2 regions of the Parendozoicomonas sp. 209JJ7-1 genome follow, and region 2 is predicted to be linked to the other one. Evidence: predicted binding sites of a transcription regulator. Region 2 holds the regulator's gene; the other holds the start of a gene.

Region 1 (16,235 bases), on a different contig from region 2:
TTGCGAGCCTTGAGGTTTTGCTTTCGCTCAGGCTCAACTCTACAGCCCAGATTTGGGTCTCGCTGCATGGGTAATTTAACCGGGTAGACGAGTTAATTACGAAGGGCCCTCTGGGAAGAGTTTGATGCTTTTCCATAAATTGAGGCTTTAAATAATTAACTTTTCCCCCCAGACAAACAAGGTAAGTGGAATGCTGTAACAACAGATCAAAAAAAGACGGCAATGTTTCCTCTTGAGGTCCCGCAGCGGCAATTCCGTAAAACAGGACATGGTCACCAAGTTGGAGGGTAACGACGTTGGCATCCCAGATAGTTTGTGTATTTTCAATAATAATCCCTGGTGCTCGATGACACTTTTTGGGCAGTTCGGAGAACTGCTGCTCTAGCTCCTCTTTACTGACAGATTTCTGGTCCGTTCCAGAGTGGGTTTTTCCCGTGTCAGCTCTTTGAGGAGAGCTTTGGGGAGAGGGAAGCGTGGCATTTATGCTGGCAGGTTGCATGAGTTTTCTGTCTTTGTTCATCCAGAGATTAAGGAGATGAATTTAAGAATTGGACATCAGGATTTTATCTATTGCAGAAATCCCTGACAGCCTGGTCAGGCTGTTCAAAGCTGGTGGTGTGGAAAAGTACTGCTCTCAATGCCCATAAACCGGGAAAGAGGTTCTGGCATTCTATAAAGCAGAAAAGAAAAGGCCGCTCATTTGAGCGGCCTTTATGCTGTTAGTACAGAACCCGACAGCGGATGGTGCCTTCAATCTTACGCAGGGCGGCAATAGCTTCCGCACTGTGCTGGGCTTCCAGGTCGGTTACCACATAACCAACGCTTTCATTGGTCTGCAGATACTGGCCGCTGATATTGATGCCCATGTCGGAGTAGATATGGTTGATCTGTCCGAGAATGCCGGGAATATTGCGGTGTACGTGCAGAATCCGGTGACGGCCTTCATGGGCAGGCAGAGCGGCTTCCGGGAAGTTGACGGAGGACAGTGAGGTACCGTTATCGCTGTAACGAACCAGTTTGTCTGCCACTTCCTTACCAATGTTGGCCTGGGCTTCCAGGGTGCTTCCGCCGATATGGGGCGTCAGAATACAGTTGTCGAATTCCCGCAGGGGAGAGACAAACTCTTCATCGTTGGAGCGTGGCTCAACCGGAAATACGTCGATAGCTGCGCCAAGCAGGTGCTTGTCACGGAGGGAGGACGCCAGAGCATCAATATCAACAACGGTACCACGGGAAGCGTTGATCAGAATGCTGCCCTTTTTCATGGTGGCCAGCTCTTTCTCACCCATCATCCACTGGGTGGATGATGTTTCCGGAACATGCAGGGAAACAATATCGGAGGTAGACAGCAGTTCTTCCAGGGATGCTGCCTGGGAAGCGTTGCCCAGAGGCAGCTTGGTGATGGTGTCGTAGAAGGAGACTTTCATACCCAGGGACTCAGCCAGTACGCTCAGCTGGGAACCTATGTTGCCGTAACCAATGATGCCGAGCTTCTTGCCACGGACTTCAAAGGAGTTGGTTGCGTTCTTGCGCCATACACCACGGTGAGCCTGTGCGCTCTTCTCGGGGATGCCGCGAGCCAGAAGAATAGCTTCTGCGAGAACCAGCTCGGCTACGGAGCGGGTATTGGAATAAGGCGCGTTAAATACGGCAATACCGTGTTCAGTAGCGGCAGCCAGGTCAACCTGGTTGGTACCAATACAGAAACAGCCGACAGCGATCAGCTTCTCGGCTGATTCAAAGATCTCACGGGTCAGTTGCGTCCGGGAACGAATACCCACGAAGTGGGCCTGTGAGATTCTTTCCTTCAGTTCTTCGTTGGGCAGAGAAGTCTTCAGGTAATCGATATTGTTATATCCGGCGGCCTGCAGTGAATCCACGGCAGACTGGTGCACGCCCTCAAGAAGCAAAAAGCGGATTTTGCTCTTGTCGAGTGAAGTTGTGGCCATGCTCACTTTATCCTGACAGCTTTAATGATTGTGCTTATGTGTACTCTTGTACATTTTAGCCCCCCGGCCCCTTAACCGGGACGGCAATACTAACACATAACAGGTGTTAAATACCTATGCTGTTGCGGCCATCAAAGGGGTTTACAGTAGAGTCTTTTTCTGCGGAAAACCTGATTCTTGCTGGTTTTATCTGACATTTGAAACCTGAATAGAAAAAGGGACCATCAAGATAAAGGCAGAAAAACAGGGGGTAAACGAATACAATGCACCGAGCCAGAACAGAATAGTAAAGAATAATGAACCAACAGCAGTTAACCGCCCAGCTAGAAGCCGCTGTCGCTCCGGCCCGTGTACTTACAGATGCAGATTCTCTGGTGCGGTACGGACGTGACTGGACACGCTTCCATGACCCCGCCCCTTTGGCTATTGTTCTGCCAGCTTCTATTGAAGAAGTTCAGGCCGTTGTGCATTTTGCCAATGAACATGACATCGGCCTGGTGCCATCCGGTGGCAGAACCGGGCTGAGCGCTGCAGGTGTTGCTATTCATGGGGAGATTGTTGTCGCATTCGACAGAATGAACACTATCAGCGACTTTAGTCCCATAGATCGTTCTGTTGTCTGCGGGCCGGGGGTGATTACCGGGCAGCTGCAGCAGTTCGCTGAAGAGCATGGACTGTTTTATCCGGTGGATTTCGCTTCCAGTGGCTCCAGTCAGATTGGCGGTAATATCTCTACCAATGCCGGTGGTATAAAAGTTATTCGCTATGGTATGACCCGGGACTGGGTTGCAGGCCTTAAGGTTGTAACCGGTACAGGTGAACTGCTGGAACTGAATAGTGGTCTGATAAAAAACAATACCGGTTACGATTTACGACAACTGTTTATTGGTGGCGAAGGCACTCTCGGCTTTATTGTTGAAGCCACCATGCGCCTTGCCCGTCCTCCTCAGGATCTGACGGTGCTCTTGCTGGGGGCGGAAAATATGTCCGGGGTGATGTCAATTCTGGAAACTTTCCAGCAGAAAATTGATCTCACTGCTTTTGAATTTTTCTCTGAAGATGCCCTCAGCAAAGTGGTTGAACATGCGGGTGTGCCCCGTCCCTTTGAAACGCCGGCACCTTTTTACGCATTACTGGAATTTGAGTGCAGCAGTGAAGCGATATCTGATACGGTAATGGAGCTGTTTGAGCATTGCATGGAGCAGGGCTGGGTGCTGGATGGCGTAATGAGTCAGAGTCTGGGTCAACTGCAGAACCTGTGGCGCTGCAGGGAAGATATTAGTGAAACTATTTCTCGCTGGACCCCCTATAAAAATGATATTTCAGTGGTTGTTTCAAAGGTTCCAGAGTTTCTGGCAGAGATTGATGCCATTGTGGCAAAAGAATATCCGGATTTTGAAGTTGTCTGGTTTGGCCATATTGGTGATGGCAACCTGCATCTGAATATTCTTAAGCCGGATGATCTGTCCCGTGAAGAGTTTCTCCAGCAGTGTAACCGTGTCAGCAAGTGGGTTTTTGAAGTTGTGCAGAAGTATGGTGGTTCCATATCTGCGGAACATGGAGTTGGCCTGTTGAAAAAAGATTACCTGACATACACCCGCAGTGAAGCGGAAGTGAATTTGATGTGGGGAATAAAAAAGGTTTTTGATCCCAGAGGGATTATGAACCCGGGGAAAGTCTTTGATCTGTAATTTTTAGCTTCTAATCTTCAAGGGGCTGAAGTGCAGAGAGTCTGTCGAGGTTCGATCGACAGGCTCATTTACAGAATAATTTAAATCCCGATATTGCTCATGGTGTTCATGATTTGTCGAATAACCTGGGAAATCGCGGGATGTTCCTCGGCAAATTTCAGCGCTTCTTTTTCCAGTTCTTCATTGAACGCTTCTTCTGGAATGGCTCCTTCGGCCTGGGCCAGGGCTATCTGCAGTTCGGTGGTGATTTGTTTGAGAGAGGCCGCTGTACATTCATCAACAGGCTGGCCTTCCAGTATGTCATGCAGTCTCTGGATGTGGGCCTGTAGTTGTTCACTCATGGCTATGCTCCATTATCAGCAGCTCTCCGCGCTGCTTTGCATGTTTATCATAGACCAGCAGGGTACTCTGTGAATAGCAAGAAGACAGTAAATAAGGGCATAGACACCACCTTGCCTGCAGGACATGTTTAATTATGAACACTGCCTGGTGGTATGGTATATGAATAGCGGAAGGCCGTGCTAAATATAAGGAATCGAAATATGGCTTATCAACACCAATGGGCAAACGGGGAAACGGTTAATCTTCCTATGGGTAAGGTTGTCTGTGTTGGCAGAAACTATGCGGAACATGCCCGGGAGCTGAACAACCCTGTTCCCGCAGAGCCTTTGTTGTTTATGAAGCCGGGGTCCGCGGTTACGCCGATGGAGCAGCCCATTCTCTTGTCAGACGACAAAGGCGGTGTTCACTATGAAGCTGAGATTGCGGTTTTAATGGGTGAGACACTGACTTCTGCCAATGAGAGCGAAGCCAGAAAGGCGCTTATTGGTGCAGGGCTGGCGCTTGACCTGACCTTAAGGGAGCTGCAAAGCAAACTGAAAGAGAAAGGCCACCCCTGGGAGAAAGCCAAGTGTTTTGACGGTTCCTGTCCGTTGTCGCTTTTTGTTCCGGCGGAGAGTATTGCCAGCTGGGAAGATATTTCTTTTCAGTTATCGATTAACGGGGAGCTGCGGCAGGATGGAAATGCCATGCGGATGTTGAATGGTATTATTCCTCTGGTCAGTTATATCAGCCACCACTTTACCCTTGAACCTGGAGATGTCATTTTGACCGGCACGCCCGCCGGTGTAGGGCGTCTTGAATCGGGTATGGAGTTGAAGTTGACTTTATCCCGACTGCTGGAAGCCGTCACCCGGGTTGAGTAGTTCAGCTGCTCAACATTGCCCAGACTTTGCTGCTTGCTTCGTTCCTGGCATGACTTTGGGTCAGATTGAGCAAAGGTTCCTGCCTGTTTTCGTTCAGGAACAGGGCAAGGGAATCAAGGGCGATATGGCTCAGACAGAATTCATAACAGGGTATGCCCGTCAGAGCCTCAAAGAACAGCGCCATGGAGGCCGGACGTACTATTCGACCATAGTCCATAACCGGGAACTTGTATGAAACCCGGTTTAAAGCTATCTGTGTTGTGGTGAATCTGGTGGGGAAATCAGCGGATTCTTCTGGTGCGGCGATTTTCGTCGATAGCGACGAATATAAATGTACCGTCTGTTACTTTGTGGGGTTCCAGGTCTGCCGGTGGACGAACCCAGACCTCAACATCAACATGAATAGAGCTGGCACCAATATTGGTGACATTGGTGTAGCAGCTGACCATATCACCCACTTCAATGGGTCTCATAAAGGTGAGCTGGTGGATGGAGACTGTAGCAACACGGCCTTTGGCTACTTTGCGGGCGGTGATTTCAGCGGCCATATCCATTTGAGAGACAACCCATCCCCCGAAAATATCATTGTCGGGATTTGTGTCCCGGGGCATGGCTGGAATTTGTAAGGTCAGTTCACCTTGGGGAGCCGGACTGAGGTCACTCTCAGGGCCATGTTCGTCATCAAGCTTTACGAAGTTCATCATCGCTTACCATATCGTTATTATTGTTCTCGGTTACGGCATATTAGAGTATCAATAACAGGGTATTCTGCTTTGGCCCGTATTACGAGAAAGAGTGTCTCGCATGCATCTGCGCATTGCTGCTGCGCGGATTATACAGTGGGCGCACTCTTCTGGTAAGGCGTTTCTTTTGATTCCGGAATATGGACGTTCGCTGACTTTTACCAACAGGAGAAATAAAAATATTTCTCCTGTCATCTTTCTGTCATATCTCTTACATATATTTTTCATCAAACAACTAGATACTGACTGCGCACTAAGCCATTACAGATGGGCGGATGAATACGAACAATGAAAAACCTGCCCGAACAGACAATAAACACTGGGAGCGAATAATGACATTTAAAGGTCTCGCAACTGCCCTGACTCTGGCCGCTGCCAGCGTCTCTTTCAGCGCCAGCGCCAGCAAGATTGACGCTGATATTCCTGCTTACTCCAAGGCAAGCGGCGTATCCGGTAACCTGTCCAGCGTTGGTTCCGATACCCTGGCCAACCTGATGACCCTGTGGGCTGAAGACTTCAAGCGCACTTACCCCAACGTAAACATCCAGATTCAGGCTGCCGGTTCTTCTACTGCGCCGCCGGCCCTGACTGAAGGGACTTCTAACCTCGGCCCCATGAGTCGTAAGATGAAGGATAAGGAACTGGCTGCTTTCGAAAAGAAATTCGGCTACAAGCCCACTGCCGTTCCCGTTGCTATCGATGCCCTGGCCGTATTTGTAAACAAGGACAACCCCATCAAGGGCCTGACCATGGCTCAGGTTGACGCTATTTTCTCCTCCACGCTGAAGTGTGGTGGCGACAAGGCTATCAACACCTGGGGCGGCGCTGGTCTGACTGGTCCCTGGGCTGGCCGCGACGTACAGCTGTACGGTCGTAACTCTGTATCCGGCACCTACGGCTACTTCAAGAAAAAGGCTCTGTGTAAGGGTGATTACAAGAACAATGTAAACGAACAGCCTGGTTCCGCTTCTGTTGTTCAGTCCGTATCCGCTTCCCTGAACGGCATTGGCTACTCCGGTATCGGTTACAAGACTTCCAGCGTTCGTACTGTACCTCTGACCAAGAAGGCCGGTACTCCTTTCGTTGAAGCTAACCCCGCTAACGCTGTAAACGGCACTTATCCGCTGGCTCGCTTCCTGTATGTATACGTGAACAAGCAGCCCAACAAGCCTCTGGCTCCCATTGAGCGTGAATTCCTGAAGATGGTTCTCTCTCAGCAGGGTCAGGAAGTTGTTGTTAAGGACGGCTACATTCCTCTTCCTTCCAAGGTTGTTGAGAAGCAGTTGAGCGCTCTGGGTCTGTAAGACCGACAGAGCCTGGCGCAGGGAAGCGCCACTTCTGACTAACGCCCGCATTACTGATGCGGGCGTTTTTTATTGTCTTTATATAGGTAGCCGAAGCGCTGTTTCCAGCTGAAATAAAGGGATTTTGCAGTTTCTGGCAGCTGGATTTTATAAAGATGACATAGAAACATGATTGTTACAGATGTGTAATATTACTGTCATATTGCACGGGTATCGTTCGCACATACTAAGGACCGAACCGGCCAGACAATAACTCATGAGCGAACAAAGTATGCAATCGGCTCCGGACATCAGCTTTGATACGCCGGCTCTTCTGCGTTATCGCAACCTGCGGAAGCTGAAAGATCGCACAGCCCGTTACGGTATAGCTGTTGGTGGGTTAAGTGTTATAGCAGCCATTCTGCTGATCTTCTTTTACCTTCTTTATGAAGTTATTCCCCTGTTTCGTTCCGCAGAAGTGAATGAACAGTACCGTTACACTGTTCCCGTAACCAGTAATCAGAATTTCTACCTGGCCACAGAAGAACAGGCTGAAATTGGTCTGCAGATCAGTCAGGCTGGTCAGGCTGTTTTCTTTGATGCTGCCACCGGCAAAGAGCGTTTGAGCAGTCAGCTGCCGGTGCCTGCCGGTGTGACTGTGACATCCGTTTCTGAATCCGGCCCGGGCGACAACCTGCTGGTAGCCGGCCTGTCCAATGGCTCTGCGATTGTCTTTAAACACAAATACAAAACCACCTGGCCGAACGACCAGCGTCTTATTACTCCTTCTGTTTCCTATCCCTACGGCGAAGAAGCCATTTCCCTGGCTGAAGGCTTGCCTCTGGAGCAGGTGGCTGTTCAGGATTCAGAAGAAAAATTGATGATTGCCGGTTCCAACGGCGGTCAGCTGTTCCTGGCCAGGTTTACCCGTGAAGTGGATTTCCTCACTGAAGAAGAGACTCTGGAGCGGGAATCTGTATCCATGCCGGTGATTGGCAGTGATATTCGCAAGCTGCTGATTGAGCCGGACCTGAAACATATGTACATCCTCTCCGGAAGTGATGCTCTGACCCAGATTGATATCAATTCTTCCCTGCCCTCTGTGGAAGACACCATTGTGCTTGTGGATGGTGCAGGCGAAGTGACAGATATTGAGTTCCTGCTGGGTGGAATCTCTCTTCTGGTGGGTGACAGTAACGGTAATATTACCCAGTGGTTCCAGGCCCGCGATGAGTCCGGCAAGAAGGTTCTGACCCGTATCCGCAGCTTTAAGCAGGGCAATGCCGCGATTACTCAGATTATACCTGAGCACCGTCGTAAAGGTTTCCTGGCTCTGGATGCCGATGGTGTACTTGGTCTGTACAACACAACTGCTGAACGTCAGGTTCTGACTGTTGATGTTTCTGATCGGACTGTAAATATGGCGGGTCTGGCCCCTCGGGGTAACGTGCTGTTATTGCAGTCAGGTAACGAGCTGGTGTCGTTCAAGGTTGAGAATGAACATCCGGAAGTGTCCTGGAGCGCGCTGTGGCACGAAGTCTGGTATGAGTCCTACGACGAGCCGGAGTTTATCTGGCAGTCCTCTGCATCTAACAATGATTTTGAACCTAAGCTGAGCCTGACGCCCCTGGCATTTGGTACTCTGAAAGCTGCGTTCTACGCTATGTTGCTGGCGGCGCCCCTGGCGATCTGTGGTGCGATCTACACCGCTTACTTTATGGCTCCGGTCATGCGTCGCAAGGTCAAGCCGGTTATCGAATTGATGGAAGCGCTGCCCACGGTCATCCTGGGCTTCCTGGCCGGTCTGTGGCTGGCACCGTTTATTGAAAATAATCTTCCGGCCATATTCAGCCTGTTGTTGCTGATGCCGGTGGGTATTCTGGTGTTCGCATTTTTCTGGGATCGCCTGCCTGTAGAAGTTCGCAGCCGTGTACCAGAAGGCTGGCAGGCACTGCTGCTGGTTCCGGTGATTCTGGCTGTTGGTTGGATCAGCCTGGCGATGAGCGGACCCCTGGAAGGCGCTTTCTTCGGTGGCGATATGCGCACCTGGATTACCCATGATCTCGGTATTCCTTACGACCAGCGTAACGCACTGGTGGTAGGTCTGGCGATGGGCTTTGCGGTTATCCCGACCATCTTCTCAATTGCTGAAGACGCTATTTTCAGTGTGCCCAAGCACCTGAGCTATGGCTCCCTGGCATTGGGTGCGACGCCCTGGCAGACCCTGACCAAAGTTGTGCTGCTGACAGCCAGCCCCGGCATTTTCTCCGCTTTGATGATTGGCATGGGGCGGGCAGTCGGTGAAACCATGATCGTACTGATGGCGACAGGTAATACGCCGATTATGGATGCCAATATTTTTGAAGGTATGCGAACACTGGCGGCTAATATCGCTGTAGAGATGCCTGAATCTGAAGTGGGCAGCTCCCATTTCCGTATTCTGTTCCTGGCGGCTCTGGTGCTGTTTGTTTTCACCTTTGTCGTTAACACCGTGGCTGAGCTGGTTCGTCACCGGCTGCGTCAGAAGTACAGCTCCCTTTAATGGCCTGCGCCCTGCACTTATAAAGAATAGAGTGACGGTATAAAGAACGATGAAAATATCTGTCGGAAACTGGTTCAAAAGTGGGTCGCCGTGGGTCTGGATGAATGCCGGCGCGGTGGCTGTGAGCCTGATTATGGTGATCGGCCTTCTGGCCCTGATCGCCGTGCGTGGGCTGGGCCACTTCTGGCCCTCCTCCATCATGGTTGCGGAGTACACGATTCCCGGTCAGTCCACTGTGACTGTTATGGGGCAGCTGGCGGATGAGGAAGAAATTCCTACCCAACGCCTTATTGATGCGGGTTTCAGCAATCTGAAACCGGATGAACTTGTAACCCGCAAGCTGATTAAAGTGGGTAATCGTGATGTTTCCGGAAGCGATTTTGCCTGGGTTGTTGAGCCCTGGCTGGAGAATATTAAATATCCTGAAAATGCTATCGCTCTTGAACGACGGGAGTGGGGTAACTTCTACGGTTACCTGAACGAAGTACGTAACAACGGTGCTGTTGTCGCCAGCGGTACAGAAGCCTGGGCTGCCCTGAATGCCAGCATTGAGCGTGCCCTGGATATCTACAGCCAGATTTATGAAATCGAAAAAGGCGACATTGGTGCGATTAACAGCAAACTGGAGCGTCTGCGTCTGAAGCAGCGTGGCCTGGAGCTGCGAGACAAGGCCACCCCTGAAGCTCTGGCGGATATTGAAGCTCGCAGAGCTGAGTTGGATGCTGAGTACAAGGTTCTGGAGAAAGAGCTGGGCGATCTTTATGTCGCATTCACCCGGGACAGTATTCTGGCCCGTACCGTTGAAGGCAAAGACGTTGAAATTAATGTTTCCAAGATCGTGCGGGCGTATCAACCTAATGGCATGAGTACTGGTGGCAAGATCGCTTTCTACGGTAGCAAAATTTGGGAATTCGTTGCTGACGACCCCCGTGAGGCCAACACCGAAGGTGGTATCTTCCCTGCGATTTTCGGTACCGTGATGATGGTTATCATCATGTCTGTGATCGTAACCCCCTTTGGTGTGATCGCGGCTGTTTACCTCCGTGAATATGCCCGCCAGGGGTTCACCACTCGGGTGATTCGTATCGCGGTAAACAACCTGGCCGGTGTGCCTTCCATTGTTTACGGTGTGTTTGGTCTGGGCTTCTTTGTTTACTTCCTGGGAGGCCAGATGGACGCCATGTTCTTCCCGGAAGCTCTGCCTGCGCCCACCTTTGGTACTCCTGGGCTGATGTGGGCCTCCATTACTCTGGCTCTGTTGACTCTGCCGGTGGTGATTGTTGCTACGGAAGAAGGCCTGTCTCGTATTCCCAGCTCTGTCCGTGAAGGCAGTCTGGCTCTTGGCGCGACCAAAGCAGAAACCCTGTGGCGTGTGGTACTGCCCATGTCCAGCCCGGCCATGATGACTGGCCTGATTCTGGCGGTAGCCCGTGCCGCAGGTGAAGTTGCGCCTCTGATGCTGGTGGGTGTGGTAAAGCTTGCGCCGAGCCTGCCTCTGGACGGAAACTATCCGTTCCTGCATCTTGACCAGAAATTTATGCACCTGGGCTTCCATATTTATGATGTGGGCTTCCAGAGTCCGAATGTTGAAGCAGCCCGTCCGCTGGTTTATGCCACGGCCCTGCTGCTGGTGATTGTTATTGCGGCGCTGAACCTCTCAGCCGTCTCGATTCGTAATCATCTGCGTGAGAAGTACAAGTCTCTCGAAGTGTAATTAACAGAAAGTTAAGGTAGTTCTGGGCCAGGAGTGTCCGGGCTGAAAATAATAAAGGAGATGGCTGACGCGCTGATGCTGTCAGCCATCTGGAAAGAATCAGACGACTGGAAGGCCAACCATGAGTGAAACACTGGCTATAGCTCCGGAAGAGACAAAGGTGGAACCAATGGAAACTACCCGCAATGACCGCGAGAGTGACTCCAGGAGCCACGGTATAAGCCTCGATCAGCTCGGCCGCGGCCGGCAGAAGATGGTTTTGGAAGAAGAAGAGACCTGTCTTGAGATTCAGGGCCTGAATCTTTACTACGGTGAGAAGCAGGCGCTGTTCGGTGTGAATATGCCGATTCCCAAGAAGCGTGTAACCGCTTTTATCGGTCCTTCAGGTTGTGGTAAATCAACACTGCTGCGTAGCCTGAACCGTATGAACGACCTGGTGGAAAGCTGCCGTATTGAAGGCAAGGTTTTGCATGACGGCGAAGATATTTACCGCCGGGGTATTGATGTTTCGGATCTGCGGCGTCGGGTGGGCATGGTGTTCCAGAAACCCAACCCCTTCCCGAAAAGTATTTATGAAAACGTAGCCTATGGTCTGCGTATTCAGGGAATCAACAAGAAGCGCGTTCTTGATGAGACTGTTGAGTGGGCACTGAAAGGTGCGGCTCTCTGGGAAGAAGTGAAAGATCGTCTGCACGACAGCGCACTGGGACTTTCCGGTGGTCAGCAGCAGCGTCTGGTTATTGCCCGGACTATCGCAGTAAAACCTGAAGTTCTGCTTCTGGATGAGCCAGCTTCTGCACTGGACCCGATTTCAACCCTGAAAATTGAAGAACTGATTAACGAACTGAAGGAACGGTTCACCATCGTAATTGTTACCCATAATATGCAGCAGGCGGCACGTGTTTCTGATTACACCGCTTTCATGTACATGGGACAATTGATTGAATTTGGCGACACCGACACCATTTTCACTAATCCTCGTGAGAAGAAAACTGAGGATTACATCACCGGCCGCTACGGTTAACAGGCTAAGGAAAATATTATGCCAGTTGATATGAATTCAGACCTGAATCAGCACATCTCCCAGCAGTTCAATTCTGAGCTGGAAGAGTTGCGCAGTCAGCTGCTGGCTATGGGCGGTGCGGTTGAGAAACAGGTTTCTGATGCTATTGAGTCCCTGATTGAAGCGGACAGCGACCTGGCCCTGAGCGTAAGGGCCAAGGATGACGATGTGAACTACATGGAAGTCTCCATCGATGAAGAAGCTGCCCGTATCCTGGCTCGCCGCCAGCCCGCTGCTTCTGACCTGCGTCTGGTTATCGCCTGCACCAAGGCTTCTACCGATCTTGAGCGTATTGGTGATGAAGCTGCCAAGATCGCCCGTTTCTCCATGGAGCTGGCGGAGCATGGTGAATCACCCCGCGGTTATATCGAAGCCCGTCATATTGGTACCCATGTGCGTAAAATGGTACAGGATGCCCTGAACGCTTTTGCCCGCTTCGACGCTGATATGGCTCTGGCCGTAGCCCAGGAAGACAAGAGCGTTGACCGCGAGTACCGTTCCGCCATGCGTGAGCTGGTGACTTACATGATGGAAGATCCCCGTTCTATTACCCGGGTTCTGAACATTATGTGGGTGCTGCGTTCCCTGGAGCGCATTGGTGACCATGCCCGCAATATTGCCGAGTATGTAATTTATCTGGTGAAAGGTACCGACGTGCGCCATATTGGCCTGAAGCGGATGAAAGCAGAAGTATTTGAAAAGCATACGACTGAATCCTGACAGTTTGTCTGGCGGTGCCTTTTGAGGTGCCGCCAGCCATTTCTCGTTCCTGTTATAAAAACCTGATTGCAACCTGCTCATAACAGCAGCTGTAAGCGATATATTCTATTGCCTTTCCCGAGCTGGCCAGAAACTCCTCCAGCGCCTTTTTCTCGTGTTTTTCGTACCCTGAATAGTTATAAAACTCATCAAATAGTACGATTGAACCTTTTACCAGACGATGGGCAATGGCATTGAAGGCATCCATTGTTGATTGGTAGATATCGCAATCTATATGGAGAAAAGCAATGGGCTGTTCCTTTAGGATTTCCCCGGAGAAAACAGGGAGTGCCTCATGAAACACGCCCTTGTCCAGACATCAGACAAGCTTGAGTTGGTTTGCCAGTAACGGCATTGCTGAAAAAATTACCGCGATTGGTAACGCACAGAATGACAGTGTTTATTAGTTATGACGTTTATAACTATGATGTGTTCGACAAAACACTGTTGTTTAACCTATCCCGGGAGCTGCCGGGGATAGCTACCGGGCGTGCTGGCTTTCCCGCGTTAAAAACGCCAGCAGTTCCTCCTGTCGTTCCACCAGCTGATGGCTTTTACCATCCATATTGAGCAGGTTAAGCACGTCCAGCAGTTCCTCCCCGTCAGGGTAGAAATGCTTTCCCGACCCTAATAGCCCGGCATCATCAATGCCGAAAAAACGGGCAACATCCCGCCATTGGCTGGCATGACTCTGCAACAGTTCAACCGAGATACGGTGGAAGTCAGAACCATAAACAACCGGCCTGGGAGGAACGGCCCCAGGCCCGGCATGAACCCGGTCCGGGTCAAGAAAATCTGGCAGCGACCGGAGCACCCGGTGGTAGCCATAGGCCCGGGCAGTCTGCACGATTTGGCCAATAGTGGGGCTATAGCCTGCCTTAAGCTCCTTCAACATCAAATAAAAACAGTTTTTTGCGTGCTTGTAATAATTATCCTGACTGATCTTTTTCAGATCTGCATAAGGCAACCCGAGAATATGCCCCAGGCTCATCCAGTCAGCCGTTGGCTCAAGCAATGGGATATGTTCGTTATGGAGCCGGCTGTTAGAAGAGGTGGTAACCATCTGCAACATGTTAAAATCCCAGGGGGGTATATCAGGCCGTGGCAGGGGCTGGGTTCCGGGAAACAATTCCAGCAACTGCTCAATAGCATCCGGTAAACCCAACGTCTGAAGAGCCTGGAGAAAATAGCCCGGAGCCAGCAAACCCTGCTCTTCCAGCATATGAAAAAACAGCCAGGGGAAATCCTGCTGATGCTCACCATAAACGGCAAACTGCCAGGGATGTGACAGCTCCAGAGCCTCCGCTAACTGGTCAAGATGAGGCTTATCATAGTGACCAAACAGGGCGTCTATCTGGTCACTCTCCAGAGTTGCGCCTTCAGTAGTTGTACTTTCTTTAGCTGCCTCCTCTGGTACAGCCGGATCTTTATAACAACCAGCCAGATAACAGGGCCTGTTTATAGCTGGATGACGAAACAGTTGTTCCAGCCTGCGGCGCGACAACGGCCCGGCTTGAGAGAGCATCAATAAACGAATCATCCCTATCTTGAACTGCTCGTCTACCTGAAGCTTATCTACGTCAGGGAGAGTCATGCCCAGGGCAAGCCCCAGCTGCAACGTATCTATTCCGGCATCACTAATCACCTTGTGTGCCACCAGCAGGCTTAGTGGTTCATCTGGCGCACTGTTCCTGAATTGTTCTAACAGGTTTTCCGGGTCGACCACCGGGATGGGCAGTTGCCACTCCATGGCCAGTTTCTCTGTCAGGTAATGTTCTCCAATCACCGCAAGGGCCTCAATAACAGCCTGTTTATTCAACTTATTTTCCTGGCTGGCTATTGCAAGTACACCTTGCCGGAAGGCATCGGTTCTGGTGCGTGAGAGACTCTTTATCTGTGAAAATTCAAGCCCCAGAGCCAGAGCAAGTCTGATAATTGTTTCGTCAGTCGACAGGTCGAACAGGGCATGATCGTAGAAGTAGACAGCGGCTTCGTGGTTGGTATCTTTGTCCTGCAACACTCGCTGCCATCTATGGTGACCCCAATCTTGCAGCTGTTCAACCATAGAGCTGAGAGGTGTATTTTGCGAAACCTGTACAGCAGGTTCCAGATTTCTGGCCAAAGCAACAGTTTGGGTAATATCCTCGCTCTGTGACCTGTACGGATGGCTGAAGATGGTATCCAGATTCTGGCATAGCTTACTGGCCTGCTTAAATATCGCCTGAATTTTCTCCTGGCTCTGCCCCAAAAGGGTGAAATCAAGCTCATCGTTATCCTGGCAGGCCTGCCTGAAATGCTGGTATTGCACAGCATCTACCACATAATCCTGCAGATATTTCATATTCTCCTCAAAGTTATTGCAGTAGCATAGCCGTCTCAGGTCTGGCAAGATTTTTTGGGCTACCTCTATTTTCTGGACTGCCTCAGAATAATTATCCTGCTGCGCCAGCGTGACAACTTCTCTTACAACATCCTGCACCTTGTCTTGGAGTGCAATAGCGGGATTCGGGCCAAAAACGACAGGAGCCAGCATGGTATTAACGATGGCGCTCAATTTGTCAGTCACCCGCCGGACTCTAAGTGCGTGGTTATCTTTAAGCTTGTTATAAACAGCGCTCTGTACACGGTTAATATGGGGCAATGCGTGGTCACAGGCCTGCACATTGTGCCTTAGCCTGGGCCATGACGGACTTGGCTGGCCATCATGGCCTGCAGGCCTTCTGGGCGGGAGGGATATATCGGCTCCTGTTCGTTTCATCATCAGGCTTCCCTGCAACAATGCGATAAACACGGTATTCTCAAACAAGCTAGGGCAAACCGCCCTAACCAGACGGTCAGGCAGGCCGAAAAACTGACGGATTTCCATAACCCTTCATCAGATAAAACAGAGCCGAAAAGGCGAGTGACAGAATAACGACATTTATTTCCGGGCAATGTACGCCTCAGTCGGCTGTTGAGTACGGAGAGTGAGAAATAAAAACCGTTTTCAGTCAGCTTTGTTCCTACCCCTGAAATCACAACTTGCCTGATTAATGGCGGCTTTCTTTCATCCTCGGGACACTCTCTGATCAAGCTCCTAGTCTGATAGCAGGATTTCTGAAAGGTAGTTTGTCGGTCTTATGTCTGAATCAGCCGGCGCGTTTTCAAGGCCCCCTTCCGGTCAAGAGAGTAGTCAGGACTGGGCTATTCCCCGTGATGGCAGTACCCATCTTGACCCTCTGCTGGATTCCCTGGTTACCATCACCCGTATCCACGGCCGCCCCTGCAGTGCTGATGCCTTGAGGCA
Region 2 (16,235 bases):
GGTGTAAAAAAGCTTGAAGACGAACTTGGCAGCGCTATTTTTGAACGCAGTAAATCTGCGGTCAGGGTCACGCCACTTGGCAATAAGATAGTCAAACAGGCCCAGAAAGTTCTGGAAGAAGCCTCCGGCATTAAAACCATTGCCACAGAAGGTAAAGACCAGCTCTCCAGCCCTCTGCGTATCGGCACAATTTACACCATTGGCCCTTATCTTCTGCCCCATATGATACCCCAGCTGCGCAAACTGGCTCCGGAGATGCCGCTATATGTGGAAGAGAACTTTACCCATATTCTGCGTCAGCGACTGCGTATGGGTGAACTTGATGCCATTATTATCGCCCTGCCCTTTACCGAAGCGGATGTTGTTACCAAGCCTCTGTACGACGAAGCCTTCACCGTACTGATGCCCGGTAACCACCCCTGGACCAGCCGCAAAGATATTCCTGTGGACGAACTGGCATCCACCGATCTTCTTCTGCTTGGTGAAGGTCACTGTTTCCGGGACCAGATTCTGGAAGCCTGCCCCGCACTTACCAGCAAAGACAAAAACCAGACAAAGAAAACCACCATTGAAGCCACATCCCTGGAAACTATGCGCCATATGGTCGCGTCCGGAATGGGTATTACGGTGCTTCCGCTTTCCGCCACTGGTGGCGGCAACCATTACGCCAAAAATGTACTGACTACCCGCCCGTTTTCTGATCCAGTTCCAGGTCGAACCGTAGCTCTTGCCTGGCGGGCAAGCTTCCCCCGTCCCAAAGCCATAGATGCCCTGGAACAGGCCATCAGCCTGTGTCCGGTGGTTCCACCTTCCTCTTCTTCCAGGTAGCCGTTTGTTATGACGAACAAGCCTCTGCATCAGGTTCCGGTTACAACCCTTAAAGGTGTTGGAGCCGCCCTTGCGGAGAAGCTTGTCAAAATAGGAATTAAATCCCTTCAGGATCTGCTGTTCCATTTACCCCTGCGCTACCAGGACAGAACACGCATTACCCCCATCGGCAGTCTCCAGTTCGGTATGGATGCTGTGATTGAAGGCGAGGTTATCGGTGTGGATGTGGCCATGGGCCGTAGACGCAGTCTGGTGTGCAAACTCAGGGACGGAACCGGTTTAATTACCCTGCGATTCTTTCATTTCAGCGCCGCCCAGAAGAACGGTCTGAAAAAAGGCTCAACAGTTCGCTGCTTTGGTGAACCTCGCCGGGGAGCCCACGGGCTGGAGCTTTACCATCCTGAATACAAAGTTCTGAACAATGACAAATCCTCTGCTATTGAAGAGACACTGACGCCTATCTATCCCGCTACAGAGGGCCTGACCCAGTTAAGAATCCGCGGCCTCTGCCAGCAGACACTGCGCTTTCTGGATAACCCGGCTGCTCTGCAGGAATGGTTACCGGCTTCAATCTGCCGCTCTTACAATCTTTGGGGTTTAACTGATGCCGTGCGCTTTCTCCACCACCCGCCACCTGATGCGGATATCCTGGAAATTATGGAAGGACAGCATCCAGCCCAGAAGCGTCTGGCATTTGAAGAACTTCTGGCTCACCACCTGAGCCTTCAGCAGATTCGCCAGCGGGTTCGCCAGCAGGCTGGTATCAGTCTGCCCGGCACCGGCCGGCTTGTGGATAAGTTTCTTGTTAACCTGCCATTTACGCCCACCGGAGCACAGCAGCGGGTTGCCGATGAGATTAAAAAAGACCTTGCTTCCCAGGCACCGATGCTTCGACTTGTGCAGGGAGATGTTGGTTCAGGCAAAACCATTGTTGCCGCCCTCACGGCTTTGCAGGCTGTGGAAAGCAAATCCCAAGCGGCTTTGATGGCTCCCACAGAGATTCTGGCGGAGCAGCATTACAACAATTTTCACAGCTGGCTTAAGCCTCTGGGAATAACTGTTGCCTGGCTGACGGGAAAAACCAAAGGAAAAAAAAGAGAGCAGCAGCTGGAATTGATTCGCTCCGGCGAAGCGGAAGTTATTGTGGGCACCCATGCTCTGTTTCAGGATGATGTGGAGTTCCGCCATCTAGCCTTGGCGATTATTGATGAACAACACAGGTTTGGTGTTCACCAGAGGCTGGCCCTGCGGGAAAAGGGCCGAAATTTCGGTGCCATGCCCCACCAGCTGATTATGACAGCTACCCCTATTCCCAGAACCCTGGCCATGAGTGCTTATGCTGACCTGGATTTATCAGTTATCGATGAACTGCCTCCGGGCCGAACGCCAGTCAATACCATTGCAATAGGCGACGACAGGCGCCCGCAAGTTATTGAGCGGGTTAATGCTGCCTGTAAAGAAGGCCGACAGGCTTACTGGGTCTGTACCCTGATTGAAGAGTCAGAAGCTTTGCAGTGCCAGGCCGCGGAAGTGACCGCCACAGAGCTTCAGGAAGCCCTGCCGGATTTATCCATTGGCCTTATCCATGGACGTATGAAGCCTGTTGAGAAAGCAGAAGTTATGAATGCTTTTAAGGAAGGTCATCTGCATCTTCTGGTCGCGACAACGGTTATTGAAGTGGGGGTTGATGTTCCCAACTCCAGCCTGATGATTATTGAAAATCCGGAACGTCTTGGCCTTGCCCAACTGCACCAACTCAGGGGCCGTGTTGGTCGGGGCGGCATTGAGAGTCACTGTGTGCTGATGTATCACCCTCCCCTGTCCCAGCAAAGCAAAGAACGCCTGCAGGTTATGCGGGACTCCAGCGATGGCTTTGTTATCGCTGAAAAAGATCTGGAGCTACGAGGCCCCGGCGAAGTTCTGGGTACACGGCAGACCGGTTTAGTGCAGTTCCGAGTCGCCGACCTAGAACGGGATAAAACCCTGCTGGATAATATTAAAGGCGCTGCGGAACAGTTAATGCGTGATGCTCCGACCCATGTTCAGCCACTTATTGATCGCTGGCTGCCCCATGGGGATAAGTTTGCCGATGCCTGATCTCCTGCCTTTTTCAAGAGCCACAAAATCAATACTGTCGTATATTTGATCTGCTCCATGGTAAAACTGGACGACACATTACATAAATCTCATATCTGACCTCTGTCGTTATTTATTGCGACAGCAGGATATTTTGTACAAGACAATTTCAAATTCTCTGCTATTTATAGCTATCAGCTATTCTCCCAAGAGGCTGTCAGTAATGAGAAACTTTCAATCATGCGTCATTATCAGTCTTGTCTTACTGAATTCACATAACGCTGTTTTCGCTGATGACCACAGCATACATCACTCTATGCTGATACTAATCCCCCAAATACAGGCTATAAACCTGGATGGTTCACCCAATCAGAAAAAACAACAAACATGTGAAAAAGACTTCCAGAAAATCATCCAAAGCAACCCCTGGTTTTATGCTGCCAGCTCAAAATCAGGTCTCAATGAAGAACTTGCTGTTGCCGTAACATCCATCCTGCCGGACACATTTGTTACCCTGCACCCTATGGGAATTATGTACAGAGACGCTTTTTTAAGTGATGAACTGCCCGGCAATTACAAAAATTTCTACCATATAGCTAACGGGCACATGTACACCATTGGCAATCTATTCTTTGAAAGCACAGGCACTACTCACCTGTCATCACTGTCTGCAAGCATACAGTTTCTGTCTTATCCGAGGGAATACCAGTGCGTGCTCCAGACCGCTGAATAATGTTTACCTGAAGCACGAATGGAACTTGCTGGTGATTCCCGGGAATGGATATTTGCTCCTTTTATGACTTCATTTTACTTCCAGGAACAACCATGGAGACAATGCCCTGAAACCACATCAGTGACATCGGATTGCCTTCAACCCAGATGACCTTGTCCTGGATTCCTTTCATAAAGGCCAGTTTGGGTTTGCTTGCTGTCAGAGCATCAAACCCTTCACTGGCCGTTCTGAAACGAAGGGCAAATTCAGGCTTCTCTGAGCGACCTTTACGGCTGCTGACTTTCTGGTCTTTAATCGTAAATGTTCTTCTCACGCCATCTTCGCTGGAAATATCAAAGGTCATATCCTTGCCTTCCAGCTTTTTGCGGAACTCCGGATCCTTACTGCTTGCACGCCACATCAGCAGGCCCAGGCCCAGTAACAGGAATCGAAACTTCATACTTCCCTCCGGTTAAAGCTGTCCGAACCCATTCTAGCGATCGGCACAGTATTCGCCAGTGCTTAAAATGACACAAGGAGTGGTTAATTCAGCCAAAAAAGATGAGGAAAATAAAAGGGTTATTGAAGAGAGGAAAATGCGTGCCAGCAGTTTTCGGCTGCCGGCACACGGCTGTTTACTTGTTAACAGCTTCCTTCAGAGCCTTGCCAGGCTTAAAGGCTACGGTGTTACTGGCAGGAATTTGCATCGTGGCGCCAGTTTGGGGGTTCTTTCCGGTACGGGCACCTCTGGAACGCTGAACAAAAGACCCGAACCCTATCAGGTTCACAGACTCCTGACGCTCCAGCGCCTGGGTAATCTGGTCAATAATAACGGTCAGTGCCTGACTGGCTTTGTCTTTGCTTAAATCAGTCTGATCTGCGATTGCAGCGATGAGTTCTGGCTTACGCATAACTCCCTCTCGAATCCATTTGCATTATTTATTATTTTTTTGGTTTCCCTGCAGAGCTTATCCCAAACCCTGAGCAACCGAGAACATGCAGCACTTCAGAGTATGTACTTTTGTGCCGACACGATTTTCAACCTTAATGCAGCCCCTACGCCAGAGCAATACCAAATATCGGAGAAACAGGGATTTCCTCACCATAAAAAAGCGTTTTTACAAAACTTGCATCCCCAGAGCTTATCACTCATGCTGCGCCAAACAGCCACAAGCTGGAAATGCCATCCGCTTTATATCATCAATAAAGAGGCACAAACAAACAGGCACTTCCAATAGAAATCGCCAGGATGTGCTGGAGAAAGTCAGTAAACCTATGCCGTCATGCCCCGTTAATCTCGAATCCCAACAATGGCATCCCTGCGGAAACCTTCCCTGGCCTCTGCCTGAAATCTGGAAATCCTGGCTGCTCGACACAGGCTCCCTGACACAACGCCTGAAGGATACTTTCCCAGGATCCTTTACCGTCGATGTCCTTCGCCATGACTGGGGGCAACCGACCCTTGATGAGCAGCACTTTCTGTCGATAGACGGTGATGAGCAGGCCAGCATTCGGGAAGTGATCCTGATCTGCAATGGTCTGCCCAGGGTTTTCGCCCGAAGCATTCTTCCAGTTTCCAGCCTGGAAGGGGGAAACAAAGAGTTGCTGACTCTGAAAGACAGGCCGCTGGGAGCCTTTCTATTCTCTCACCCGGATCTGCAACGCGGCCCTATTGAGCTGACCAAAGTTCAGGATGTTGAAAACAATCCCGTCTGGGGACGTCGTTCCCTGTTTATCCTGAACCAGAAACCTCTGGTTGTATGTGAATACTTTCTTCCGGTTAATGCTGATCCGGCAACGGCAGAGTCTTCTCTATGAGCAGTGAAAAAATACAGCTGTCTGACAGGCTGGAAAATTATATTCAACTGACCCGAATTGACCGCCCCATCGGCATTTATCTTCTGCTCTGGCCAACCCTTTGGGCTCTTTGGCTCTCCGCTGATGGCTGGCCTTCCTTTGATATGCTGCTTATTTTTGTTTTAGGCACAGTTCTGATGCGTTCCGCCGGCTGCGTAATTAATGACTTTGCCGACAGGAAAATTGATGGACATGTAAAGAGAACCCATCAACGCCCCATGGCAACAGGCAGGGTTTCCAAAAAAGAAGCATTAACACTCTTTGCTGTTCTGATGCTGGCATCTTTTGTACTTGTGCTTTTTACCAATCCGCTCACCATTATACTGTCATTTGCCGGAGCAGTGCTGGCCGCTGTTTATCCGTTTATGAAGCGCTACACCCATCTGCCCCAGTTTTTTCTCGGGGCGGCTTTCGCATGGGGAATTCCCATGGCCTGGGCAGCTGAAACAAATACCGTCGCTCCTCTGGCCTGGCTACTGTTCGGCGGCTGCCTGCTGTGGATTGTGGCTTATGACACCCAGTACGCCATGGTAGACAGGGATGACGATCTGATTATAGGGGTAAAATCAACAGCCATTCTTTTTGGAGAGAAAGACAACACGATCATTACACTGCTTCAAGTACTGACCCTTTTATCTCTGGTCATCACAGGCACTGTAATTCACGCAGGGCTGTTTTATTATCTCGGCCTCGCCGGAATGGCCGGTATGTTCGTCTACCAGTACACTCTTACCAGGAACAGGGAAAGGGAATCCTGCTTTAAGGCCTTTCTTTCCAATCACTGGGCCGGTTTTGCGGTTCTGGCGGGAATAATTATTGATCGCTGCCTGATGAACTGAATAAGGATGATGCCAGACTCTCTCCCCTCCGACCTTGCCCATTCAAACCTTGAGGAGCACCTCTCAAGGCAACTCAGCTCTTATCTGCCCGAAGGCACTGCCCTTTTGTGCGCCAGGTGGCTGATAGACGGACAGGTTCAACTGAAAATAAGCCGCCCCCGCAAAACCAAGCTGGGAGATTTCCGGCCAGCTCAATATGGCAACCCCCACAGGGTCAGCGTAAATAATAACCTGGAGCCTTTACAGTTCCTGATTACCCTTGTCCATGAAATTGCCCATGTTCATACATGGAACCTCCATGGCCACTGTGTTTTCCCCCATGGGAAAGAGTGGAAACATCAATACCGGACTCTCCTCCATAAAATCCTCGAACTTGGTATTTTTGATACAAAAACCCATGGTTCTCTTTATAAACACAGCCTGAACCCCAAGGTCAGAAGCAGTGGCGATCAGACTCTCAAAGAATTAACCCAGCCTGAATCAGGCCTGATTCTTAATCATTTAAAGCCCGGAAAACGGTTCAACATTGAAAATGGAAAAGAGTTCCAGGCCATCCGTAAATTAAGAAAATACTGGCTTTGCAAAGAACCTGATTCAGACCGCCACTACAAAGTATTGGGAACCATTCCCGTATTTGTTGATAACAATCGAATATGACAATAAGACTGAATTGTCATTTATCTGTAACATTTAAGCGGTGTAATTCCTTGGTCCTGCTCATATCCAGACCTTCAGGGGGAATTGTTCGAGCCATGACAATAACTACAAGTAAAATTCTCATCGTGGATGATGAAGCTCCTATCCGGGAGATGATTGTCGTTGCTCTGGAAATGGCAGGCTATCACTGCCTGGAAGCAGAAGATGCCAAATCAGCCCATGCCATTATCGTTGACCAGAAGCCCGATTTAATTCTGCTGGACTGGATGCTGCCCGGCATCACCGGCATTGAACTGGCCCGTCGTTTGAAAAGGGATGAGCTGACCGCTGAAACCCCGATCATCATGCTGACCGCCAAAGGTGAAGAGGATAATAAAATCCAGGGCCTGGAAAGCGGCGCGGACGATTATATTACCAAGCCCTTCTCTCCCCGTGAGCTTGTGGCCCGCCTGAAAGCGGTTCTCCGCAGAACCCAGACTGTTGGCCAGAGCGAACCTATTGAAGTATTCGGGGTAACCCTCGATCCCATCAGCCACCGTGTCACCATTGATGACCAGCCAGCCGAAATGGGGCCCACGGAATATCGCCTGCTGCAGTTTTTTATGACTCACCAGGAACGTGCCTACACCAGAAGTCAGTTGCTTGACCACGTCTGGGGGGGTAATGTCTACGTAGAAGAAAGAACTGTAGATGTACATATTCGACGTCTGCGTAAAGCACTTGGTTTAGAACATGAAAAGCTTGTTCAGACTGTTCGCGGAACGGGTTATCGCTTCTCCACCAAGACCTGATAACACAGTCGTTTATTGTTAACAGCTAACAGGTAGTCGCTCTGAATAAGGGTGTGGATGCACTGATATAACAATACCGGTAAAAACGTGAACCAAAGCTGGCAATCTGCAGTTATAAAAAGCCCAGTTCTCATACTATTCATCTGTCTTGGGCTCGGCATTCTGACAGGAAACACTTTGCTGTTTCTTCTTCTTGGTTCAATCTGCTACCTGCTCTGGACCCTCAGGCACGTAAAACTGCTCTACCAGTGGTTGTATGACTGTTCTGCCGCCGGGCAACTCCTTGAACCTCCAAACTCAAGGGGGCTCTGGGGCGAAATGTTTGACGGCATGTACCGGCTACTGCGCCGAAGCGAACGCTCCCGCAGCCGTATGCAGGCGGTGATTGATCGTTTTCAGGAGTCCACATCTGCCCTGCGGGATGCCATTGTTCTCACCAATTCCCACGGCCAGATTGAGTGGTGGAACCCTGCCGCAGAGCATATTCTCGGCTTCCGGGACCCAGATGATATTGGCCAGCAGATAACCAACCTTATCCGTCATCCCAGGTTTGCCGAATACTTTGACAGAAAAGAGTACCAGGACCCTCTCAGCATCCCGTCTCCTATTTCCGAGGAGAGAAAACTGCTGTACTCCATCACTCTGTATGGAACAGATAACCGCCTGCTGGTTGTAAGGGACAACACCCGTATTTATCAGCTGGAGCAGATGACCAAGGATTTCGTGGCCAATGTCTCCCATGAACTGAGGACTCCTTTAACGGTTGTTTCCGGGTATGTTGAAACTCTGCTCGACAGCCTTACGATGATGCCGGAACCTCCGCATCCGATTCTTCCCAGAGCCCTGGAACAGATGCTGTCCCAGTCCAACCGTATGGGGAATATTATTGAAGACCTGCTGATTCTGTCCAAGCTGGAAACCGCCGACAGTCAGCAGGATCTGACACCGGTTAACATTCCTGTTTTACTGAACGCAATCATCGCTGATGCAAACCTGTTCAGCGGCGAAAGAAATCATGAAATTATTCTGGACTGCAAATCTGACTCCCAGATCCTGGGAAATGAGAAAGAGCTGCGCAGTGCTATTTCCAACCTTGTTTTTAATGCGGTGAAATACACACCGGATAACGGCACAGTGAAAGTGAAATGGCTTGTGGAATTGAATACCGGATATCTTATGGTGAAAGATAACGGTATAGGCATGGAACCCCAGCACATTCCACGCCTGACTGAACGTTTTTACCGGATCGACAAAAGCAGGCACGCCTCAACGGGTGGAACAGGCCTGGGACTGGCCATTGTTAAACATGTGCTGCTTAGACATGACGCTACACTGCTAATCAAAAGCCGGGTTGGTCAGGGAAGCAATTTTACCTGCCAGTTCCCCCATAGCAGACTGGTCAGGGAAACTGAGGATTAACGTTCCTCAACAATGCAGTCTGCTCTCTCTTTACCGGTACGCTGAAGATACTCTTGGAAAACCTTGGGGGCACGGCCGGTAAGAGAACCTTCCCATTGTCGGGCAATATCGTGATTATCCTTGAATTCAAACAGATAACGTTTGATATTTCTTTTCTTTTTTTCAGTAGTGACAAGCTGTCCGAAGTCTTCCACGGACACGCCTTTTTCTTCCATCATTTTACGAATGGCATCTATGCTGTTTTGCTTTGCTTGCAGTTTTTGTTCTTCTTCCACACGAACCTGACGCTTTTCTTCCAGTACATCTTTCAGCCTGGCGACAATCCGTTCAAGGTCTTCAACATGCACATCCCGAAACAACCCCCGTATACGGGTTTTACTGCTCAGGCGGTGCATGACTTCATCAAATATATTCATCTATTAAGCCCTCGCTCTTGCGTACAGGAGAAAAACAAAATAGGTAATAGTTCCCAGACTGACAACCGGAAAAGCGGCATTTATTTCTTGTGGTAAAAACAAAAACGGAAATACGGTGTTTTGTATTTCCGCTATCAAATTGGATTATCAGGCGACCTGGGCAGCAGGCAGGGAATAACTTCTCAAATGTGCGGAAAAATCCTGCAATACACGAATACCACTGTCTTCCGCCCGACGACACCACTCTTTCAAAGCTTCAAGACGTTCATTTTTGTTTTTTAAGTTTTGCCATATTTCCTGCAATTCCAGCCTGCTATGGTAAATAATTTTGAGTGTTTCCCTGGACTCTATAATGCTTTCTATGTTCTTAAAATGAACGGGCTTAAGCAAAGTCTGTTCGCAGGAAAGAAGTTTTTTGCCTCGTTTCAGAAGTTTTCTCTCACTGCCTTTTAGATTGTTGTATTCATCACGCACCATCGGAACAATAACTGTACGACGATATTGCTCCATTACCTGAAAACGATTGTTCACAATGGCCATTAAAGTGTCGCCGTCTATCTTGCTCTTTCCCGCAACCTGATGAGCCAGGGGGCGCCGGAACTTCACTTTGGCAAGACCGAGTATTTCAAACACCCGAATCCAGAACCAGCCAATATCAAACTCCCATTTACGGGCAGAAAGCTTTGCCGAGTTAGGGTAAGTATGATGGTTATTATGGAGTTCTTCCCCACCAATAATAAAACCCAGCGGAGAAATATTGCGGGCATTATCCCGGCATTCATAGTTACGATAACCAAAGTAGTGGCCGATCCCATTAATAACACCCGCCGCCATAACCGGCACCCAGAGCATCTGCACTGCCCATACGGTAATACCAGCCAATCCAAACAGAATCAGGTCAATAATCAACATAATTGCCAGGCCAAGCATATTATGGGGGGTGTAAAGCTTCTTCTCGATCCAGTCGTCCGGGCAACGCTGCCCGTAACGCCTCAAGGTTTCTTCATTTGCCGCTTCTGCCCGATAAAGTTCCGCCCCTTCCAGCAGAACTTTTTTCAAACTGCGCTGAACAGGGCTATGAGGGTCTTTCTCTGTTTCGCAGAACGCATGATGTTTACGGTGAATGGCCGTCCATTCCAGAGTACGCATTCCGGTTGACAGCCATAACCAAAAGCGAAAGAAGTGTTGCAGTGCCGGATGCAGTTCCAGTGCATTATGGGCGCTAAAGCGGTGCAGATAGATGGTAACGGAAAGAATAGTAATATGTGTCATTAACGCTGCGGCCAGTATGGTTTCCCAAACAGACAGCTGCAACAATCCCTCGTACCACATAACAGTTCACTCCCTTGTCAGGCTTACGGACTTATTTTTCTCTATTTTTTTCTGCCGGGAATTTGAAAACATTAAGTACCATGGCTCCACACGGTACATAGTTTCAATGAAATTGATGTATGACAAGGGCCAGGAAGAGCCTGGAGTGCATAGCAGGCAGAAGCGCTTCTGACGCTTACTGCGTTCTGCTTACAGGCAGACTCACGCAGTCACCGGCGCACCTACCATTTTCTTTCTGTTATCTGGCTTTCCATGTGCGTGTCCAGCAGGTTCCTTCAGGGGTTGACGCCCCCTTCTGCTTGCCGAAAGCAGCAGAAGGGGCGTCAGTCAGGCGTGTGGTAAATCACACATCGTTGATGGTGATAGTCCCGTTAGACACATCAAGCGTTTCGGGAAGAGAGTTGTTGACGCTGCCCTCCGGAGCCTGATGATAACGGATAGTGAAACGAGCGCCCCCCTGACACAGAGCACTGGGGGTTGCTGTTTTCTCCTGTGAAACAGACTGAATAATGTAGTATGTCCGATTATCTGTCTGCACGCCTAAAACCGGCCCCAGAGAGTTAATCGAAATGACTGCTGGATTAAACAGGGCGGTATTGGCCATAAGCACGCTGTCTTCCCCGTCGTTTCTGCAGTTCAGATAATCTTCACGGTTGACGCGATAGAGAGCGCCGGCACCTTCCGACAGCAACACCGAAAGACGGGTTCTCGGGTTAATATTCAGTGAAGTTAACTCAACATTTTCACTGCCCGCTGCGGAAAAGCTGGTGTTCTCTGTGCCTGCAGGTTTTACCGTCACAGCCATTTTCGCGGCATTATTGGTGCATAGTTCGCTCGTGCTGTAGGTTCCGCTATCAGCATCGCGATCAGCATGTATGAAGTAGTAGGATGAGTCGGCCCGGTAAACAGGGGCTGACAGATTCAGCGGCAGGCTACCATTTGCCTCAAGGTTACCGACCAGCTGACCACCATTGATGGAGCAGGCATTGAAATTATCTTCATCCACCCGGAAAAGGGCACCCGGTGAGCCTGATACGGCATGCACATTAATGTTTGTATTCAGGGCGGCGGTGTAAACTCTGGCTGTGCCCGGGGCTGGCGGAGGGGTTCGTGGCGTCAGGGTATTGTCGGCAGGTTTGATTGTGACATTGTCAAGCAGGGTGCCGCAGCATCCTGATGGGCCGCTGCTGGAGAAGGCCAGGGTCTCTGTCGTGCTTTTTGCGTGGAAGGTGTACGTGGCCCTCTGCCATGTTTTCTCACCGCTATTCACCACATTAAGGTGGGCCTCCAGACCACTGATGTTGACACCAAGTCGCGTGCTTCCACTGCTGGCGATATGCAGGGCGTAGTCAAAGGTCAGGGTATAGGGCTTATTGACTTCAAGGCCGTTGATGGTTTGCGTAATGCGATTGGGCGCATCAGCAGGGCCACCATCAAGATCAATATGCTGCCTGCCTTCGGCGGCCGCTCCAATCGACAGGGCGTTGGAGTGAGGACTAGCGGTGCCCGCGGTCAGTGTCCATGGGCCCAGCGTGTTCCTGCCGCTGTGGGAATACTCCTCGGACATAACGCCATTCGCCAGAACCGGCTCCTCAAACCCAGCGTTAACCACCAGGTTTTCCGTGGTGGCAAAGGCTGTTGCCCCTGTCATGGCCATATATACAACCACAGCCAGTTTGTTCAGACTGTTCTTCATTGTTGAGCGCCTTCTGTAGCAGGTTTATTCTTTTTTTTGTCAATGAAAAGTCAGGAATGCTTTTCCTGTCTTTTATACGACAATCCTGCCTCTATGGTTTCAACCTTTACGCCCTTTTTATGAGAAAAACGACCGTTTACAGCCAGAGATAAAACACGGTGGCATGTCCAAGCTTGAGATAATGCACGATATTGCCATTGGGTGACTGATCCACTACCGTATTCAGGCCATATCAATCATGGCATCAGAGGATTTTCCACTGTCCACCTTCTGTGGGCAGCCGAGGGTCTTTTTCACATCTTCGCCATCAACGCTTTCCAGGCGGACATCAAATTTCCACAACCTGTGGATATGCTTCACGATTTCAGCGGCATCCGTGTCCAGCGGACGCCCGTGATGCATAAAGTGTCGAAGGGTCAGGGAGCGGTCGCCGGTAACATTCACGTTATATACCTGAATATTGGGTTCACGGTTGCCAATATTGTACTGTGCGGCCAGGGCCTCCCTTACGGCGCGGTAGCCTGCGTCATCATGGATAGCACTTACTTCCAGATAGGCATTTTTCTCGTTATCCACAATGCTGAACAGGTGCAGATCACGCATTACCTGTGGTGACAGATACTGAAGAATAAAACTCTCATCCTTAAAGTTCTTCATGGCGTAATGCACAGTATCCAGCCAGTCAGAACCAGCTATATCCGGGAACCAGCGTTTGTCTTCTTCCGTTGGTTCTTCACAAATGCGCTTAATATCCATAAACATCCGGAACCCCAGAGTGTAAGGATTTATGCCTGAGTAACGTTTGTCATCAAAGTCTGGCTGAAAAACAACACTGGTATGGGAGTGAAGGAATTCCAGCATAAATCCTTCATGGATCAAACCCTCGTCGTACAGCCTGTGCATCAGGGTGTAATGCCAGAAAGTGGCCCAACCTTCATTCATAACCTGGGTCTGACGCTGGGGATAGAAATACTGCGCAACCTTACGCACGATTCTCACCAGCTCACGCTGCCAGGTTTCCAATAAGGGAGCATTCTTTTCAATAAAATAAAGAATGTTTTCTTCCGGGTGCTCCGGAAACCGCTTGTTACTCTTTTCCTGTACTTTTTCCTGCTGGGGAATAGTGCTCCAGATATCGTTCAGGGTACGTTGAATATATTCAGCACGTTCCTCCTGCCGCTTTTCTTCTTCACCGGCCGAAAGAGGTCTTGGCCTTTTATAGCGATTGACCCCCTGGTTCATCAGCGCATGACAGGCATCCATTACCTCTTCCACAGCTTCGACACCATACTTCTCTTCGCACTCGGATACGTAACTCTTGGCAAACATCAGGTAATCAATAATGGATTCTGCATCCGTCCAGGTACGGAACAGATAATTCCCTTTAAAAAACGAGTTATGGCCATAACTGGCATGGGCCAGCACCAGAATCTGCATAGCCATGGTGTTCTCTTCCATCAGGTAGGCAATACAGGGATTGGAGTTAATCACAATCTCATAAGCCAACCCCATCATACCGCTCTGATAACGCTGATGATTGCTAAGGAAATGCTTGCCAAAGGACCAATGGTTATACATCAGCGGCATACCTACTGAGGCATAGGCATCGAGCATCTGCTCCGCGCTGATGACTTCTATCTGGTTGGGGTAAGTATCCAACCGATACTCTCCGGCAATGCGGGCCAGTTCACGGTCGTAGGCTTCTATCAGCTCAAAGGTCCATTCAGAACCTGTGGTGAGCGGTGCTCTTTTTCCGGTTGCCGCGCGTTGTTGTTCTTGTTCTGTCTGACCAGTCATTACGCTTCCTTTTTCTCAAACAGACGCCGGAACACCGGATAAATATCCGCCGCTGTTTTTATCTGTTGCATCGCAAAGGTGTCGGAATAATTATCCTGAATGGTTTCATACTCTCGCCACAGGTTTTGATGCTGGCGGTCGGTAATCTCCACATAAGAGAAATACTGCACCAGGGGCATCAAACCATTCACCAGGATTTTGCTGCATACGGAAGAGTCACCTTCCCAGTTATCACCATCCGAAGCCTGGGCGACATAAATGTTCCAGTCATTGGGGGAGTAACGCTTGGTGATAATATCCCGGGTCATTTCCAGGGCACTGGAAACAATAGTGCCGCCGGTTTCCCGCGAATAGAAAAAGTCCTCTTCATCCACTTCTTTGGCAGCGGTGTGATGACGAATAAACACCACTTCAATCTGCTTGTAGGTTCTCTGCAGGAACAGGTAGAGCAGAATAAAGAAACGCTTGGCCATATCCTTGATTTCCTGGGTCATGGAACCGGAAACATCCATCACGCAGAACATCACGGCTTTATTGGAAGGCCGGGGAACCTTAACGAAGTTGTTATAACGCAGGTCAATATCATCAATAAACGGCAGTTTCTTCATTTTGCTGTTCAGTTCCCGCAGGCGTTCCTTCAGGAAATCAGCCCGTTCTTCATCCCAGGCTCCGGGCTGCACTTCCATTTCCCTCAGCTCGCGCTTGAACTGACGTATATCCCTGCGGGTACCTCCAGACAGGGCAATCCTCCGGGCGTGAGCGCTGCGCAGGGAACGGACAATGTTCAATCTGTCGGGGGGACCATCGGTGGTAAAACCGGCCTGATGGGTTTTGAACTCCATCATGTCGTGGAGCTGTTTCTCCTTCATGTTTGGCAACTCAAGGTCGTCAAACATGAACTCCAGAAATTCATCGTGATTAATATTGAAGGTGAATTCATCCATCCCGTCACCCTGGTCGCTGGCCTGGCCATTACCGCCGCCACCTTTACCAGATCCACTGGGAGGACGCTTTATTCTGTCGCCGGTAACAAACTCTTTGTTTCCTGGATGAACCTGCTGGTTTAAACCACCGGCACCGTGGTGAAAAACGGGTTCGGACAAATCCCGCCGTGGAATGGTTATGCTGCTGCCACTCTCAACATCGGTGATACTGCGCTTGTTCACCGCTTCTGCGACAGCCTTTTTAATATGCTTGCGGTAACGGTTCATAAAGCGCTGCCGGTTGACCGCGCTTTTGTTTTTACCGTTGAGCCGCCTGTCGATAATCATGCTCATAACACACTCCCTGTGCCGCATTAAGACGTCCGGGGCGAGACCGGCACCTTCCCTGGTACCCGGCTCACATCCCTGGTGATCGCCTCGCCCCTAACGCCTACATCTACAACTCACTGTGTCGACTTACTATCATCGAAAAAATGGCTAACGAAGTACCCCCGAGTACATCCCTTACTGGGATTTACGTACCCGTATGTACCATTCAGACAGCAGCCTGACCTGCTTCTCTGTATAGCCGCGCTCCACCATCCGTTTTACAAACTCATTGTGCTTACGCTGCTCTTCGTTACTGCCTTTCGCGTTAAAGCTGATCACCGGGAGCAGGTCCTCGGTATTGGAGAACATCTTCTTCTCAATCACCGTGCGCATCTTCTCGTAGCTGAGCCAGCTGGGGTTCTTGCCGTCATTGCCAGCTCTGGCCCGCAAAACAAAATTCACCACTTCATTCCGGAAATCTTTCGGATTAGCGATACTGGCGGCTTTCTCGATCTTCTCCAGCTCATCATTGATGGCACCACGATCAAGAATATCGCCTGTT

What was found. The regulator PhoB, encoded in region 2, activates phosphate uptake and scavenging genes when phosphate is short. The targets are predictions, from matches to a motif close to TGTCATANNNNTGTCANA.
Region 1: a site for PhoB is predicted at 7,077-7,094, ahead of ACY2RQ_RS03080 (ABC transporter permease subunit). Genes of this name have one in related genera too.

Annotation. Positions count from the first base shown of each region.
Region 1 covers NZ_JBYVJU010000002.1:241,403-257,637, forward strand. Annotated here, with positions in the region: gene ACY2RQ_RS03040 (protein-tyrosine phosphatase family protein) at 1-499, opposite strand, end outside; gene serA (phosphoglycerate dehydrogenase) at 720-1,949, opposite strand; gene ACY2RQ_RS03050 (FAD-binding oxidoreductase) at 2,246-3,640, shown strand; gene ACY2RQ_RS03055 (DUF4404 family protein) at 3,721-3,981, opposite strand; gene ACY2RQ_RS03060 (fumarylacetoacetate hydrolase family protein) at 4,183-4,845, shown strand; gene ACY2RQ_RS03065 (hypothetical protein) at 4,847-5,062, opposite strand; gene ACY2RQ_RS03070 (acyl-CoA thioesterase) at 5,127-5,549, opposite strand; gene ACY2RQ_RS03075 (PstS family phosphate ABC transporter substrate-binding protein) at 5,921-6,892, shown strand; gene ACY2RQ_RS03080 (ABC transporter permease subunit) at 7,149-9,413, shown strand; gene pstA (phosphate ABC transporter permease PstA) at 9,463-11,127, shown strand; gene pstB (phosphate ABC transporter ATP-binding protein PstB) at 11,381-12,151, shown strand; gene phoU (phosphate signaling complex protein PhoU) at 12,170-12,910, shown strand; gene ACY2RQ_RS03100 (TylF/MycF/NovP-related O-methyltransferase) at 12,963-13,253, opposite strand; gene ACY2RQ_RS03105 (hypothetical protein) at 13,431-15,710, opposite strand; gene ACY2RQ_RS03110 (type I secretion system permease/ATPase) at 16,069-16,235, shown strand, end outside.
Region 2 covers NZ_JBYVJU010000010.1:29,598-45,832, reverse strand. Annotated here, with positions in the region: gene ACY2RQ_RS11350 (hydrogen peroxide-inducible genes activator) at 1-828, shown strand, start outside; gene recG (ATP-dependent DNA helicase RecG) at 838-2,925, shown strand; gene ACY2RQ_RS11340 (hypothetical protein) at 3,221-3,637, shown strand; gene ACY2RQ_RS11335 (helicase) at 3,699-4,076, opposite strand; gene ACY2RQ_RS11330 (HU family DNA-binding protein) at 4,252-4,527, opposite strand; gene ACY2RQ_RS11325 (chorismate--pyruvate lyase family protein) at 4,892-5,434, shown strand; gene ubiA (4-hydroxybenzoate octaprenyltransferase) at 5,431-6,312, shown strand; gene ACY2RQ_RS11315 (SprT-like domain-containing protein) at 6,322-6,969, shown strand; gene phoB (phosphate regulon transcriptional regulator PhoB) at 7,065-7,760, shown strand; gene phoR (phosphate regulon sensor histidine kinase PhoR) at 7,848-9,179, shown strand; gene ACY2RQ_RS11300 (H-NS family histone-like protein) at 9,176-9,595, opposite strand; gene ACY2RQ_RS11295 (DesA family fatty acid desaturase) at 9,743-10,927, opposite strand; gene ACY2RQ_RS11290 (DUF642 domain-containing protein) at 11,271-12,623, opposite strand; gene ACY2RQ_RS11285 (SpoVR family protein) at 12,846-14,420, opposite strand; gene ACY2RQ_RS11280 (YeaH/YhbH family protein) at 14,420-15,697, opposite strand; gene ACY2RQ_RS11275 (PrkA family serine protein kinase) at 15,869-16,235, opposite strand, start outside.